Regions from separate parts of the Janthinobacterium paucivorans genome, predicted to be linked through region 1. Evidence: predicted binding sites of a transcription regulator. Region 1 holds the regulator's gene; each other region holds the start of a gene.
The links. The regulator FNR, encoded in region 1, switches genes on or off when oxygen is low (the NO sensors DNR and NnrR bind a similar motif). The targets are predictions, from matches to a motif close to TTGATNNNNATCAA.

Region 1 (5,081 bases):
GGGCAAGGCCAAGTTCGGCGCCTGCATGGCTTGCCATGGTGCCGATGCGAAGGGCAACCAGATGCTGGGTTCGCCTAACCTGACGGACAAGATCTGGCTGTACGGCGGCAGCGCCGATACCATCATGGAAACCATCCGCAAGGGGCGCAATAACGCCATGCCGGCCTTCAACGATTTCCTTGGGGAATCGAAAGTGCACGTACTGTCGGCGTACGTCTGGAGCCTGTCGAATCCACAGACACCCGTGAAATAATGTCAGACCCTCAAGTCATCAAGATGTATGCGGCCCGCGAGCAAATCTACCCTCGCGAGGCCAAAGGACGCTACGCTACCTGGCGCTGGGTATGTGTCTGGCTTACCCAGCTGGCGTTCTACGGCTTGCCATGGTTGACCTGGAGTGGCAGGCAAGCCCTGCTGTTCGATTTGACCACGCGCAAGTTCTACATTTTTGGCGTCGTGCTGTGGCCCCAGGATTTCATCTATCTGGCGGCCCTGCTGATCATCTGTGCGTATTCCTTGTTCCTTGTCACAGCCCTCGCCGGGCGGGTATGGTGCGGCTTCTCTTGCCCGCAAACGGTCTACACGGAAATCTTCTTGTGGGTCGAACGCAAAATCGAGGGCACGCGCAGCGCGCGCATGGCCCTCGACAAGCAAGGCCCCTCCGTGCGCAAGGTTGTCAAGAAGACGGCCAAGCACTTGGTGTGGGGCGCCATCGCCCTGTGGACGGGCTTTACTTTTGTCGGCTATTTCACGCCGATCAAGGAACTGGCGCACGAGGTGATCACCCTCGATTTCGGTCCCTGGGAATGGTTCTGGGTCTTGTTCTACAGCCTGGCAACCTACGGCAACGCGGGCTGGCTGCGCGAGCAGGTGTGCAAATACATGTGCCCCTACGCGCGCTTCCAGAGCGCCATGTTCGACCAGGATACCCTGATCATCACCTACGATGCCAAACGCGGCGAACCGCGTGGTGCCATGAGCAAGAAGGCCGGCAACAACGACAAGCTGGGCGACTGCATCGACTGCACCCTGTGCGTGCAAGTGTGTCCGACCGGCATCGATATTCGCAACGGCCTGCAGTATGAATGCATCGGCTGCGCCGCCTGCGTCGATGCCTGCAACAGCGTGATGGATAAGGTCGACCGGCCGCGCGGACTGGTACGCTACAGTACCGACCATGCGATGGAAAACAACTTCAGTTCGCAGCAAATCCGCCAGCGCGCCACGCGCCCGCGCGTACTGATCTACACCGCCATCCTGGGGCTGATCATCATCGCCGTGTGTACCTCACTGGCCCTGCGCACCCCCCTGAAAATGGACGTCATCCGCGACCGCGGTTCGATGGGTCGCGAAGTGGAAGACGGCATGGTCGAGAACGTTTACCGCTTGCAAATCATGAATACCTCGGAGCAAACTCAGCATTTTAAAATCAGCGTTTCCGGCTTGCCGGGCCTGACCTTGCTGACGCGCGAAGAGGTGACGTTACAGCCGACGGAAACGCTGGGCTGGCCCATCCGCCTGCGCGTGCCGCACGGTGTCGGCGAGAAGGGCTCGAACAAGATTGCCATCGAATTGCACTCGCTGGACAACCCAGCGTTGCATGTGCGTGAAGGCGCGGTATTCATCGTGCCGCGCTAAGGTTGATGTTGGGGTCAGATCCCTCGGGTCTGACCCCGGCATTTCGCCGTTGGGCCAGCATCAAACATGCGTTAGCTTTACTTTATTTTCAACCCAGAAGCAAAAGCTGGGGTCAGGCCCAAAGGGCCTGCCCTCAAGGAGAACAAAATGTCCGACAGCCTCAAGCTGCAAGCACCCGTTGCACCATGGTACAAGCATCGCTGGCCTTGGCTGCTGATGATAGGTCCCGGCCTGTCCATGGTCGTTGGCAGCTGCATGGCGTATATCGCGTTTACGCAGCCCGATGCGCTGGTGGTGGGCGATTATTACAAGCAAGGTAAGGCCATCAACCAGGACTTGCGACGCGATACGGTCGCCAGCAAGCTGGCGATGGCTACCAGCCTGTCCTATGACGTGGCGTCGGCGCGTCTCAGTGGTTCCGTGCGCAGCGTCGGCAAGGCTTACCAGGGTCCGTTGCAGCTGCACCTGGCGCATGCGACCCTGCCGGAAAAAGATATCAAGCTACTGGTGCAGCCCGATGCGGCCGGCAACTTCTCAGTAGCGCTACCGATGCTAGAGCGCAGCCGCTGGCAAGTGCTGGTGGAAAACGACAAACGCGAGTGGCGCCTGTCCGGCATCTGGACCTGGCCACTGCAGCGCAGCATCGCGCTGCAGGCGGATGCAGAGCTATAACGTACAGCGCCGGGAAAAAACCGTAGCGAGCGGCAGTGATTTGTGGCTAAGAGCGCAGCTGTGCTAGAGCACAGCGAGCATCGCAGGCCGCAAAGCGCGACGCGCAGCAGGTTTTGACGGTGCTATTATTTGCAGACGTCCGTGCCGGCCGTAATGGCCTTCAATATTGCCGGCTGCAAGATCTCGATCTCGCGGTTGGAAACGCGCAGCCAGCCTTCCTTCTTAAACTTCGACAATAAGCGGCTGACGCTCTCGATGGTCAACCCCAGGTAGTTACCAATTTCCTCGCGCGACATGCGCAGCTGAAATTTGCTGGCCGAATAGCCGCGCGCTTCATAACGCGAAGCCAGGTTGACGATAAAGGCGGCAAAACGCTGGGTCGCCTGCATATTGCCCAGTAACAGCATGACACTTTGCTCGCGCGTGATTTCCTGACTCATCATGCGATGGAAATGGCGCAGCAAGGTTGGCATATTACCCAGCAATTGTTCCAGGCTGGAAAATGGAATTTCACACACTTCACTATCTTCCAGCGCCACCGCATTACAGTGGTGGCGGTCGGCGCTGATGGCATCCATGCCCAGCAGTTCGCCGGCCATCTGAAAACCCGTCACTTGCTCTTCGCCGCCAGGATTGATCTGGTACGTCTTGAAATGCCCCAGACGAATCGCGTACAAGTTCTGGAACGAATCGCCGATGCGAAACAGCGAGGCACCACGCACAATCTTGCGACGACGGCCGATGATCTGGTCTAGCCTGTCCATGTCGCCCACATCGAGACCCATCGGCAGGCACAATTGATGCATGCTGCAAGTCGAACATCGCGCACGCAATGCTTCCACGTTCACTGCGGGCAAGGTGAGAGTGAGGAGCGCTTCAGTCATGTCGGTACCTTTTAGAAAATGCAATGACAAGTTTACTGCATACAGAGTTGCCGTGTGCCAATTTCAGCGTAATTTCGGTGAATAAACGACGTCCATCCTTTAATTATATGGCAACATCGTCAAAAGCCCATACGGGGAGGGCAATTTACTCAGCGCCGCTTGCAAAGTTAATGTATTGATAGGAGAATTCTTGAAGGCGTTATCTGCCGTCTGTGCCGCCCGGTACTCAAAAGGACATCATGAAGCCTCTCGGCATTAAAGCAAAAGTCGCCCTGGCCACCAGCCTGACCTCGATCGCCATGATCGCGCTGGTCACCATGATCCAGGTGCAGCACATGCGCGACGACTTCAGCCAAGTACTGCTGGGCCAGCAATACTCGCTGATCACGCGTACCGCTGCCGAGCTCGACGACAAGCTGGGCATGCTGCTGCAGATTGTCACCCTGACGGCCAGGCAGCAGCCGCCGGAATTGATCGCACAGCCCGCCCAATTGCGCCAATACTATACGCGGCGCTCGATGCTAGTCCTGTTCGACGATGTACTGGTGCTCGACGCGCAAGGCGCCATCGTGGCCGACATGCCGCTCGTCAAGGGGCGTGCAGGCATCAACGTCACCGAGCGCGAGTATTTCCAGACCGTCCTGCGCACGCGCCTACCCATGATCACCGAGCCAATGCTGAGCAAGTCGAGCGGCATGCCCATCGTGCAAATGGTCGCACCCGTCATGGCCGCCGATGGCCAGGTGGCCGGCATGGTGGTCGGCGTGCTGCGTTTGTACAAGGACAACCTGCTGGGGCGCCTGCGCTCGGAAAAAATCGGCAAGAACGGCTATTACTCGATTCTCACGCGCGGCGCCGTGCCGCGCTACGTGCTGCACCCCGACCCCAGCCGTTTGCTGCAGCCGCGCCAGCCGGACACCAATCTGGCGACCACCGCGCTGCTGAAACAAGATGGCGAAGGCAGCATGATCAGCACCGACAGCCGCGGCATCACGGCCGTCAACAGCTTCAAGCGCCTGAAATCGGTGAACTGGCTGCTGGCTACCTCGCTGCCCGTCGATGATGCCTTCGAGCCGTTCGATGGTGTGCTGTACCGGCTGGTGCTGTGGGGTATCCTCGCTTCGCTGCTGGCCGCTTTTGTTCTGGGCTGGCTTACCGTGCGCCTGCTGTCGCCGCTGGTACGCCTGCGCGACACCCTGCAAGCGCTGCGCACTAGCGGTAGTCGTTTCAGCCCGGTACCGGTGCGGCAGCGCGACGAGATCGGCGAACTGACGGAAGCGTTCAACGACCTAATGAGCGAACGCGATCGCCTGCAGCAAGAGCTCGAAGCACGCGCGGAGGAGTTGGAACAGGAGCGCGACCGGGCCGAGGCGGCCAACCGCGCAAAGAGCGACTTCGTAGCCAATATGAGTCATGAAATCCGCACACCCCTCAATGCCGTGCTGGGCATGGTGTACCTGCTGGGAAATACCAAGCTCGACACGGAACAGCGCAAGTATTTGACCATGGTGCGCGTGGCGGGCCAATCACTGCTGGGCATCCTCAACGACGTGCTCGATTATTCGAAGATCGAAGCGCGTCGCATGGAATTGTCGCCCGTCGAGTTCGACCTCGATGAAGTCATGAATTCCCTGGCCACGACGATGACCATGAATGCGGGTAAAAAGGAGCTGGAACTGGCCATCGCCGTCGAGCCCGACGTGCCGCGGTGCCTGGTAGGCGACGCCCAGCGCCTGCTACAAATCCTCGTCAACCTCGCTGGCAACGCCATCAAGTTTACCGAGAACGGCGAAGTGGTGGTGGCCGTCAGCAAAGCCGAAAGCGGGAAAGGGCGCGCCTGGCTGCGCTTCGAAGTGCGCGACACGGGCATCGGCATGACGGAACTGC
Region 2 (5,081 bases), on a different contig from region 1:
CTGGCTGGCGTGTCGACATAGCCCACGCCCATGCGCGCGCCGTCGACGGTGCGCACGGCCTGTGCGCCCGGCGCCACCAACTGCAGCGCCAGTTTAGCCCCCGCGAAATGCAGGTTGGCGCTGGCCGTGTCATAGCACAGGAAGGCGCAATCCATGCCGTCGTTCGAGCCTGCGTGGCCGGTGTTGCCGCAGCTGGCGCCGTCCTGGCCCAGCAAGGTCTTGATGGCGCGGCTGACGGCGCCGATCAGGGCGGCCGGATCGTGCGGTCCCAGTTCACGCAAGGCCTGGCTCAGGGCCGACGAGGCGATCAGTGTCATGAAGGCACCGGGAACGCCGTGGCCCGTGCAGTCGGCGATGGCGGCAAACCAGCCGCCTGCATGGCGTTCGAAGAAGTAAAAATCGCCGCCGACGACGTCGCGCGGCTGCCATTCCAGGTGGGCGTCGGGCAAGGTGAGGCGCAATTGCGCGTCGGAGCTGCGCAGCAGGGCGCGCTGGATCACGCTGGCGTAATCGATGCTGTGCATGATTTGCCGGTTCTTTTCGGCCTGCATGGTGGCCACCACGTTCATCAGCTGCAAGCCGAAGCCGACGCCGGCCAGCGCGCCATCGTTGGTGATGATAAAGCCGTCGGCGAGTGCCTTTTCGCCTGCTTCCACGGCACGGAAGGTGAGGTCCTCGATGCTCATGGCGCCATCGACGATCAGCGGCTCCTTGTCCATGAAGGCGATGCAGCTCTTCTTGCCGTACACCTCATGGTAGAAAGGTTTGGACATCTGCGACATGAAGATGTTGCGGCTGATCAAACCAATCGGCTTCTGCTGCTCCGTAACGGGTAGGCTCATCATGTCGCGCCTTTCCGTAAACAGCTCCAGTACGGCGAAATTGCTGGTGTCGGCCTGCACCGATTCCGTGGCAATGCACAGATCAAGCGCGACTGAGGTGCGATAACGGGGAAGATGCAATCGAGAAGCGTTGAACTCCACAGCGGCTACCTTTACATGACGATCGGGCCGTTGTTGTCGCGAAGGTGTGGCGACTGACAAACAGGCAATGTGATCATATTAACCTTTGAATGTGACGGCTTGATTACAAAATTGTTAAAATAGTATGCAAGATGGCTGCATGGCAAGCCGTTGCCGGGCCTGCAGGCGCCGGGCCAGCGCCTGTGCCTGTGCCGGCCAGCGCGCCCGCTGCTGCGTGTAGACGCGGCAGGCGCCGGGCCAGCGCACGTCGCCCGTCAAGCCCAGCGTTTCATCATGGCGCTAGGCCTTGGGCGAGGTGCCCGCCATGCGGGCGATTTCTCCGATGTACATGCTTGTTCTTTGTCGAGCTTGTGCGCAGTGTGGCGCAGGCAAGCGACCGAGCTACGCTGCGCGCTGGCCTCAGGCGCGGCGCGGTGGAATGCACTTTGCCGTGCACTCGGCGCAGGTGCCGTATAGCGACAATGCGTGCTCGTGGAGCACAAAGCCACGCTCGGCGGCTATTTCGTTCTGGCGCAGCTCGATGCCGTCATCGACGAATTCATCGACCTTGCCGCAAGCGGTGCAGACCAGGTGGTCGTGGTGCTGTCCTTGATTGAGCTCGAAGACGGCATGGCCCGATTCGAAATGCCGGCGAAACAGGATGCCCGCTTCGGCAAACTGCATCAGCACGCGGTAGATGGTGGCCAGGCCCACGTCGATTTTTTCAGCCAGCAATAGTTTGTAGACATCGTCCGCACTCAGGTGCTTGATTGTGCCTTCTTGAAACAGCTGCAGAATCCGCAAGCGCGGGATGGTCACTTTCAAGCCCGATTCACGCAGTTCCCTCAATATATCCATGTCTCCCATTCCTTGTTGTGATCGCTGAGCGAGGTACGCCATTATATCGCAAATGATAATCATTACTATTCTCATTTGTATCGTACGGACGCGCAATAGCATGTGGCGCAGGCAGGGGCGCATCGATTGGCCGCGGCGCAAATGACGATTGCGTAGCGGGCCATATTTGCTGTGCGGGCGCGTGTTTGGCGGCTCGGGCGCCAGCCTGGTCAGTGCGCTGTTTAATTTTTGCAATGCCGCATTTTTTTGATCTGGGCAAAGAAATAAACCCTAGATTGATGCCATCTAGCACTATTTGATGTGGATCAAAGTTTTTGTTGCACTGCACTCTTAGACTTTGCAGCGTTACTTAACGATAAAAAGAGGGAACTAGAATGAAGAAGTCCGCAACTGCAGCAGCAATCGTCCTGGCCGCTATCGGCGCATTGGCCGGCAATGCAATGGCGCAGGAAAGCCCATGGCTGGTGCGCGCACGCGCCGTGCACATCGATCCTGCGAATAAATCTACGCCTGTTGGTGGCGTCGGCGCATCGGACCTGATCCATGTCAGCAGCAAGACGATTCCTGAAATCGATATTTCGTATTTCTTTACGCCGAATATCGCTGCCGAGCTGATCCTGACGTATCCGCAAAAGCATGACGTCACCTTGTCGGGCCAAAATATCGGCACGTTCAAGCATCTGCCACCGACGCTGTCGCTGCAATACCACTTCATGCCTGAAAAACAGTTTAGCCCTTACGTGGGTGCGGGCGTGAACTACACGAATATCTCGGCTGTCAAAATTCCTGGCCTGCGCCTGGAACACGATAGCTGGGGCTACTCGCTGCAAGCCGGCGTCGACTACAAACTCGACAAAAACTGGTCCTTGAACTTCGACATCAAGAAAGTGCAGATCCGCAGCGATGTATTGACCGCTGCTGGTGCCAAGGTCAGCGAAGTCAAGATCGACCCTGTCCTGATTGGCGTAGGCGTCGGCTACCGCTTCTAAGAACACCCATTAAAACCTACTGCGCGTCGGAATTTGCGCTCTGCGATGCTCACTGTACCTTCGTACAGTTGCGCTTCTCAAGCCAACGGGGGCGCCGAGCCTTCCTTCCGCTCGCTACGGTTTTGTTAGGCCTTGCAAGTGTTGAAGATACTCGCGTAGCGCGGGAAAAAAAAGGACGGCCGGGTTTGCACCTGGCCGTCCTTTTTGCATTGTTTGCGCCGCTTTATTTTTTCGCCGTCTTTTCCAGCGCCAGCTGGTAATCGGTCTTTTCATAGCCGGCCAGGTATTTGTTCGTCGCGTCGAGGAAGGCGCGCGAACGGTAGGCCGCTTCCAGGTCTTTGACCCACGGTTTGGCCTTGTCGGCCGTGCGGATGGCCACCAGGTTGATGTAGCTGTCCGAGATTTTTTCCACGGCGAGAGCTGAGGTCAGCTTCATGCCGGCGGCCTGGGCGAAGTTGCCATTGACGAAGGCATAGTCTGCATCTGCCAGCGAACGGGGCAGTTGCGCCGCTTCCAATGGCACCAGTTTCAGCTTCTTGGTGTTTTCCAGTACGTCGCGCTCGGAAGCGCGCAGCGGATCGACGTTCGGTTTGAGCTTGATCCAGCCCATCTTGGCCAGCATCACCAGTGCGCGCGCCTGGTTGGTCGGGTCGTTCGGCATGGTGACGGTGGCGCCGTTCTTGACGTCGGCCAGCGTCTTTTGCTTGCCGCCGTACAGGCCGATCGGCATGGTAGGCACGGTGATCAATGCGCTCAGTGGCAGCTTGTTATCGGTGGCGAACTTGGTCAGGTAGACGATGTGCTGGAACACGTTGGCGTCCAGCGAGCCTTCGGCCAGCGCGTAGTTCGGCTGCACGTAGTCGTTGAATTCGACGATCTTGACCTTGTAGCCCTGTTTTTCCAGGATCGGCTTGATGCCCAGCTTCAGCTGGTCGGAATACGGACCGGAGCTGGTGCCGATGACGAGTTCTTTCGGGTCCTTGGCATGGGCGGCGGTGGCGAAAGCGAGGCTGGTAGCGGCCAGGAGCAGGGTGCGGCGAATGTGGTTCATAGGTATCCTTGTTTCTGAATTGGATTAACGTTTGTCGAGGCGCTTGGCGATGCGTGTGCCTGCGAACTGGATGGTTTGCACCAGCACGATCAGGATAGCTACGGTTACGACCATGATGTCAGTCTCGAAGCGGTAGTAGCCGTAGCGGATGGCCAGGTCACCGATGCCGCCGCCGCCCACCACGCCTGCCACGGCCGAATACGACAGGAAACTGATCGACAGCACGGTCAGGGCCAGCACCAGGCCGGAGCGCGCTTCCACCAGCAGCACGCGCAAGATGATCTGCATTTCCGAGGCGCCCATCGCATGCGCTGCCTCGATCACGCCGCGCGGCACTTCGCGCAGATTTTGTTCCACCAGGCGCGCCAGGTAGGGAATGGCGGCGAACGACAGCGGCACGGCAGCCGCCAGCGGGCCGATCGAGGTGCCCGCGATGATGCGCGTAAACGGCGTCAGTGCGACCAGTAAAATGATGAAGGGAAAGCTGCGCACGGTATTGACCAGCCAGCCCAAAATCATCGACAGCGGCCGGTTTTCCAGTGACTGGCCTTGCGAGACGAGAAACAGCACAATGCCCAGCGGGCCGCCGATCAGGATGGCGGCGGTGAGGCCGATGCCCAGCATGGTCATGGTCTGGCCCAGCGCCACCCAGATTTCCGGCAGCAGGTTGATGACGTTTTTGATCGATTCTTCAAACATGTGTTGCATCCTTCCATGCGGTGGCTTCAAACGCCTCGGTGCCGTAATACGCCAGTTCGCGTCCCAGCGCCGTCTTGCGTGGGGTGGCCGTGTCGCTCAAATCGAATTGTTCGGCGATGGCACCGTTTTCCACCACGGCCACGCGATTACAGATGGCGCCCAGCACCGACAGCTCATGGCTGACGATGACGATGGTCACTTTCAAGCGCGCATTGATGTCGCGCAAAGTGTCGAGCAGGGCGCGCGTAGTTTCCGCGTCCAGCGCAGACGTCGGCTCATCGCACAGCAGCACGTCAGGATGGCTGGCCAAGGCGCGCGCAATCGCCACGCGCTGTTTTTGCCCGCCCGACAACTGCGCCGGATAGCTGTGCAGCTTGTCGGACAAACCCACCAGCGCCAGGCATTCTTCGACGCGGGCGGCGATTTGCGCGCCCTTGGTGGTGCCATGGATTTTCAGGGGGAAGGCGACGTTGTCGAAGACGCTGGCGTTTTGCAGCAAATTGAATTGCTGGAAAATCATGC
Region 3 (5,081 bases), on a different contig from region 1:
AGGCTTGCCAGGCACGGCGCCAGACGGCGCATGGCCAGCAGCATGCGACCCGCTTCCAGCGCGCCACGGCGCAGTCCCGCAAACGGTTCCACGGCCGTCAGGGCAATCAGCAAGGCCAGCGCCGCCAGCGGCAGGTTCAGCGCCTGCTGCTGCACCAGCGCGGCCACGGCCAGCAGCACGCCGGCCAAGGTCACGCTGGCGGCCACGCCATACGCGGCACTGGCCGCCGTATCGAGGCGCAGCAAGGCGAAATCGGCTTGCGCCAGCGAGCGGTCGATCTGTCCCAGCGCCGCGCATTGGGCCTCGATGCGGCCCGCCATCACCAGGTCCGTCTGGCCGGCCACCAGGTCGATGCTGCCGGAACGTAATTTTTCGATGGCGCGCGAGCGCACGATGGCGGGACGGCGGGCACGCTGCGCCACAACCGAGCTGATGCCGCCGCCGGCCGCCAGCAGCCACGCGGCCAGGCCCAAGCCCAGCTGCCACTGCAGCACGCCCAGCGCGATGCCGGCCAGCAAGGCCACGCACAGCGCCGTAAAGGCCGGCACCAGCAGGCGCAAATACAGCGCTTCGAGCGCATCGATATCGGCCGTCAAGCGGAACAGCAGCTTGGCAGGCTGGCGCAGCAAGCGACTGGCCGCTTCCGGGCGCGACCAGGCACGGAACAGTTGCACGCGGATGCTGGCCAGGGCGGCGAAGGTGGCGTCGTGCGTGACGAGACGCTCCGCATAGCGCGAGCCCGTGCGGCCGATGGCGAGCAGGCGGATGCCGGCCGACGGGCCGAACACGTCGAACAGGACGGCGGTGGACGCATGCAGGCCAGCAAGCGAGGTGGCAGTGATGAACCAGCCAGACAAACCCAGCAAGGCCATGCCGGCTACCGCCGTCAGGGCCGCCAGCATGGCGCCAGCGATCAATTTGCCGGGCTGGGCCAGCAGCAATTGCCGCAGGACGCGATGGCGCATGAAGGAAGTTTTCATGCGCGTCCTTCTTCCTTCTGTGCCTGCGGCTGCGGCTGCGCCTGCATGTGCGCCGGCACATCGACCTGCACCGTGCGCTGCAAGCGGCCAGCCAGCACGGGGTCATGCGTGGCGACGATCATGGTTTTGCCCCTTGCCAACGCCAGCAAGGCGTCCGTGACGCGCGCCGCCGTCTCACTATCGAGGTGGGCCGTCGGTTCATCGACCAGCAACAGGTCGGCATGCGGGTGCAGGGCCACGCGGGCCAACGCCAGGCGCACCGCTTCGCCGCCGGACAGGCCCTGGCCCCCATCGCTGAGCATGACGGCCGGTTGCGCCTGAGCCACGGTGGCCAGGTCGGCCAGATGCAAAGCCTGCGTCACTTGCGCGGCGTTCGCGCCAGCGCGGCCCAGCGTCACGTTCTGGCTGACGGAGGCGGCAAACACGTGCGCACGCTGGCCCATCCAGGCCATGCGCTGGCGCAAAGTATTGACCGTGCTGTCGTTCAGGCGCACGCCGCCGATGCGGATCTCGCCGCCGCTGGCGGGCAGCAAGCCAGCCAACAACGAGAGCAAGGTGGTCTTGCCGGCGCCGCTGGCACCGAGCAAGGCCACGTGTTCGCCGGCATGCACGGTCAAATCGAAGCCGTCGAATACGCGCGCTTCGCCAGGGTGAGCAAAGCGCAGCTCACGGACGTCGACGGCGGGCGGCGGCGCCAGCGCCATGGCGGCGGCGGAGACGGCAGCTGCTGGCATGCCGGCGCCAGGCAGGGGCACGCCATCGGCCACCAGGTCATGCAAACCGGCCAGCCCCGCTTCGCCGGCCGCCTTGTCGTGCCAGACGGCGGCCAGCTCGCGCAGCGGCTCGAAGAATGCGGGCGCCAGCAGCAAGATGAACAAGCCCTGCCCCAGGCTGAGTTCCCGGCCCCAGGTGCCGAAATTGATGCTGCCGAGCAAGGAGAAGCCAATAAACGCCGCCGCCATGGCCACGCCCAGCGCGGAAAACAGTTCCAGCACGGCGGACGACAGGAAGGCGATGCGCAGCACGAGCATCGTGCGCCGACGCACCGATTGCGACGAGGCATCGAGCCGCTCGGCCGTGGCGTCGACGGCGCCCAAGGCGCGCAGAGTGGCCAGGCCGCGCAGCCGATCCAGCAGGAAGGCGTTCATGCTGCCCATTTCCACCATCTGCGCGCGGCTGGCCGCTTGCGCGCCCATGCCCACCAGCGCCATGAAGACGGGAATCAGGGGGGCGGCAACGAGCAAGATCAAGGCGGCAATCCACGACAGCGGTGTCACCACGGCAAGGATCACTAGCGGCACGAGCAACACTTTCCAGCGCGCCGGCTTGTAGCGCACCAGGTAGGGCACGATGGCTTCGGCCTGCTCGGCGATGACGCTGGCCGCCTGGCCCGACTGCGCGCGCTGGCGATCGAGCGGCGAACGGCGCGCCAGCGCTTGCGCCACCTGGACGCGCAAGGTAGACAGGTGCTCGCGCGCCGCCGCATACATGCGCCGCGCACCCCACGCTTCGCAGCCGGCGCGCAGCACGCCCAGCAGCAGCACGCCAGCGGCCGGCAGCAGGGCCGCGCGCCAGAGTGCACCGCCCTGCATGGCTTGTACGGCCCAGGCCAGCAAGGCCGCTTGCGGCAGCCACAGCAAGGCGGCGCCACCTTGCGCCAGGCTGGCGACACGGGGAAGAACAAAGCGGGGCAAGGATAGGGGCGGGGACGGCAGTGGTGACAGGTTAGGCATATCTATACTTCTTGAGTTTTCAGAATTTTCTGTAAATTCGATTCTTAGTATAATACTGCGAAACATGACATATATCAATTGACCCCACCCGAATGGCGTGAAAAAATCCAGATAATTATGAAAACTCAACATATTCAAATGACGCCGCTGATCCTGACCTTTGTCAGCCATTTCGGCGAGATGGGCAGCCGCTGGGGCTTTAACCGTACGGTGGGGCAAGTGTATGCCTTGTTATTTGTCGCAGAGCATCCTTTGCACGCGGACGAAATTGCGGAGCACCTGAGTTTTTCCCGCTCGAACGTCAGCATCGGCTTGAAGGAGTTGCAGGGCTGGGGCTTGATACGCCAGTCGCGCATTCCGGGCGACCGACGCGAGTATTTTTCCTCGCTGGGCGATGTATGGCAAATCTTCCGCGTCGTGGCCGCCGAACGGCGCCGCCGCGAAGTGGCACCGACCCTGACGGTGCTGCGCGAATCGCTGCTGGCACCGGCCACGCAAGCCGGCGACCAGTACGCGCAAGAGCGCATGCGCGAAATGTATGAACTGGTTAACCTGGCCAACACCTGGTTCGACGACTTGCAGCGCCTGTCGCCCGAATCGATGGCGCAACTGATGAAAATGGGCGCCAAGATGCAAAAGCTGCTCAATGCCAAGGACCGCCTGTTCGGCAAGAGCTCCCACGACGACGAAAAATAAGGCCCGCATGCGCCTGCAGCGCCACCACGTATACACGCCGCATACGCGCAGCAGCTGACTATTTACACCATCTTTATACCGCTCTGGCTATGCTCGTTGGCACGACAGCCAACCTTGCGAAGGAGCATCCATGCATGAATCCCCATTCCAGTCTCGCGCACGTAGCGTGCTACGCGAGCATTTGCCGGCACGAGAACGGCTGCGCCTCGCGCGTCGGGCGAGCAAGAAAAAGCTGTCGGTATTGTCTGCCCTGCTATGCGCGGCGCCGCTGGTGTATTTATTGAGCGTGCTGCTGTTTGCGCAGCCGTAAGCTGATACGCGAAACGCAAATCACGAGGGGAAGATGCAGTGCGGCCGGCTCATGGCGCATGCTGTGTGACCAGTATGAACTGGTCCGCCCAGAGGGAATCGAACCCCCATTCACGGTTTAGAAGACCGTTGTCCTATCCGTTGAACGATGGGCGGAAAGGTGCAGTATTTTAATTCATGCGCCAGCCATGAAATGCCTGCGCAGAATAGAAAACGGGCTGTCATTTCTGACAGCCCGCTTATGACTTTGGTCGGAGTACAAGGATTCGAACCTTGGACCCCCTGGTCCCAAACCAGGTGCGCTACCGGGCTGCGCCACACTCCGAAGACAAGATAATAACGCCCCCAAGCAATTTCGTCAATTGGCATAGACGAATTAGATGGAAATAACTATCGCGCCTGCCCTGCCCTGGCCTGTCCAGCACTTTCCTGCTTAAGCGCTGACTTTATCGGCAATGCGGCGCGCCATCGACTCGGCCTTGTCCTTATGCTTGGCTTCCACCATGACGCGTATCAACGGTTCGGTGCCCGAAGCGCGGATCAGCACGCGGCCCGTGTCGCCCAATTCGGCCTCGACCATTTCTTTCTCGGCCACCATGGCGGCATTTTTCTGCCAGTCGAAACCGGGCGCTACGCGCAGGTTGATCAGGGTTTGCGGGAACAGCACCAGCTCAGCCAGGCACTGCTGCAGGTTCTGGCCGCTGCGCTTGAGTGCGGACAATACTTGCAGCGCGGAGACGATGCCATCGCCCGTCGTGTGGCGGTCCAGGCACAGCAAATGGCCGGAGCCTTCGCCGCCCAGTATCCAGCCCTTTTCCTGCATGACTTCCAGCACGTAGCGGTCACCTACCTTGGCGCGTGCAAAGCCGATGCCCTGCTGCTTGAACAGCACTTCCAGCGCCATATTCGTCATCAGGGTGCCCACGGCGCCAGCCACGGGGCCCGTCGCCAGGCGATCCTTGACCATCACGTACAATAACTCGTCGCCGTTATACAAACGCCCCGTGGCATCGCACATGATCAGGCGGTCAGCGTCGCCATCGAGGGCGATACCGAGATCAGCGCCATGCTCGACAACAGCGGCAGCCATGGCCTTGGTTGCCGTGGCGCCAAAGCCCGCATTGATATTGAAGCCATCGGGCTTGTTGCCGATGGCAATAACTTCCGCACCCAACTCATGAAACACGTGCGGCGCGATATGATAAGCGGCACCATGCGCGCAATCGACGACGATCTTCATGCCACGCAAGTCCAGCTCGTTCGGGAAGGTGCTCTTGCAAAATTCGATGTAGCGGCCCTGGGCATCGTCCAAGCGCTTGGCGCGGCCCAGCTTGTCCGATGGCACGCAGGCCATCGGTTCGTC

Region 2: ACQ4V8_RS19365 (OmpW/AlkL family protein) is a predicted target of FNR. The motif match lies at 2,116-2,129, and genes of this name have one in related genera.
Region 3: cydD (thiol reductant ABC exporter subunit CydD) is a predicted target of FNR. The motif match lies at 2,778-2,791, and genes of this name have one in related genera.

What each region holds. Positions count from the first base shown of each region.
Region 1 is NZ_JBNYXR010000011.1:114,198-119,278, reverse strand. Features, by position in the region: gene ccoP (cytochrome-c oxidase, cbb3-type subunit III) at 1-253, shown strand, start outside; gene ccoG (cytochrome c oxidase accessory protein CcoG) at 253-1,638, shown strand; gene ACQ4V8_RS14720 (FixH family protein) at 1,786-2,310, shown strand; gene fnr (fumarate/nitrate reduction transcriptional regulator Fnr) at 2,436-3,194, opposite strand; gene ACQ4V8_RS14710 (response regulator) at 3,434-5,081, shown strand, end outside.
Region 2 is NZ_JBNYXR010000018.1:77,933-83,013, forward strand. Features, by position in the region: gene ACQ4V8_RS19355 (SpoIIE family protein phosphatase) at 1-962, opposite strand, end outside; gene fur (ferric iron uptake transcriptional regulator) at 1,383-1,820, opposite strand; gene ACQ4V8_RS19365 (OmpW/AlkL family protein) at 2,195-2,809, shown strand; gene ACQ4V8_RS19370 (MetQ/NlpA family ABC transporter substrate-binding protein) at 3,033-3,860, opposite strand; gene ACQ4V8_RS19375 (methionine ABC transporter permease) at 3,885-4,559, opposite strand; gene ACQ4V8_RS19380 (methionine ABC transporter ATP-binding protein) at 4,552-5,081, opposite strand, start outside.
Region 3 is NZ_JBNYXR010000010.1:131,258-136,338, reverse strand. Features, by position in the region: gene ACQ4V8_RS14035 (amino acid ABC transporter ATP-binding/permease protein) at 1-980, opposite strand, end outside; gene cydD (thiol reductant ABC exporter subunit CydD) at 977-2,713, opposite strand; gene ACQ4V8_RS14025 (GbsR/MarR family transcriptional regulator) at 2,831-3,409, shown strand; gene ACQ4V8_RS14020 (hypothetical protein) at 3,540-3,719, shown strand; tRNA gene ACQ4V8_RS14015 (tRNA-Arg) at 3,800-3,874, opposite strand; tRNA gene ACQ4V8_RS14010 (tRNA-Pro) at 3,967-4,043, opposite strand; gene glmM (phosphoglucosamine mutase) at 4,152-5,081, opposite strand, start outside.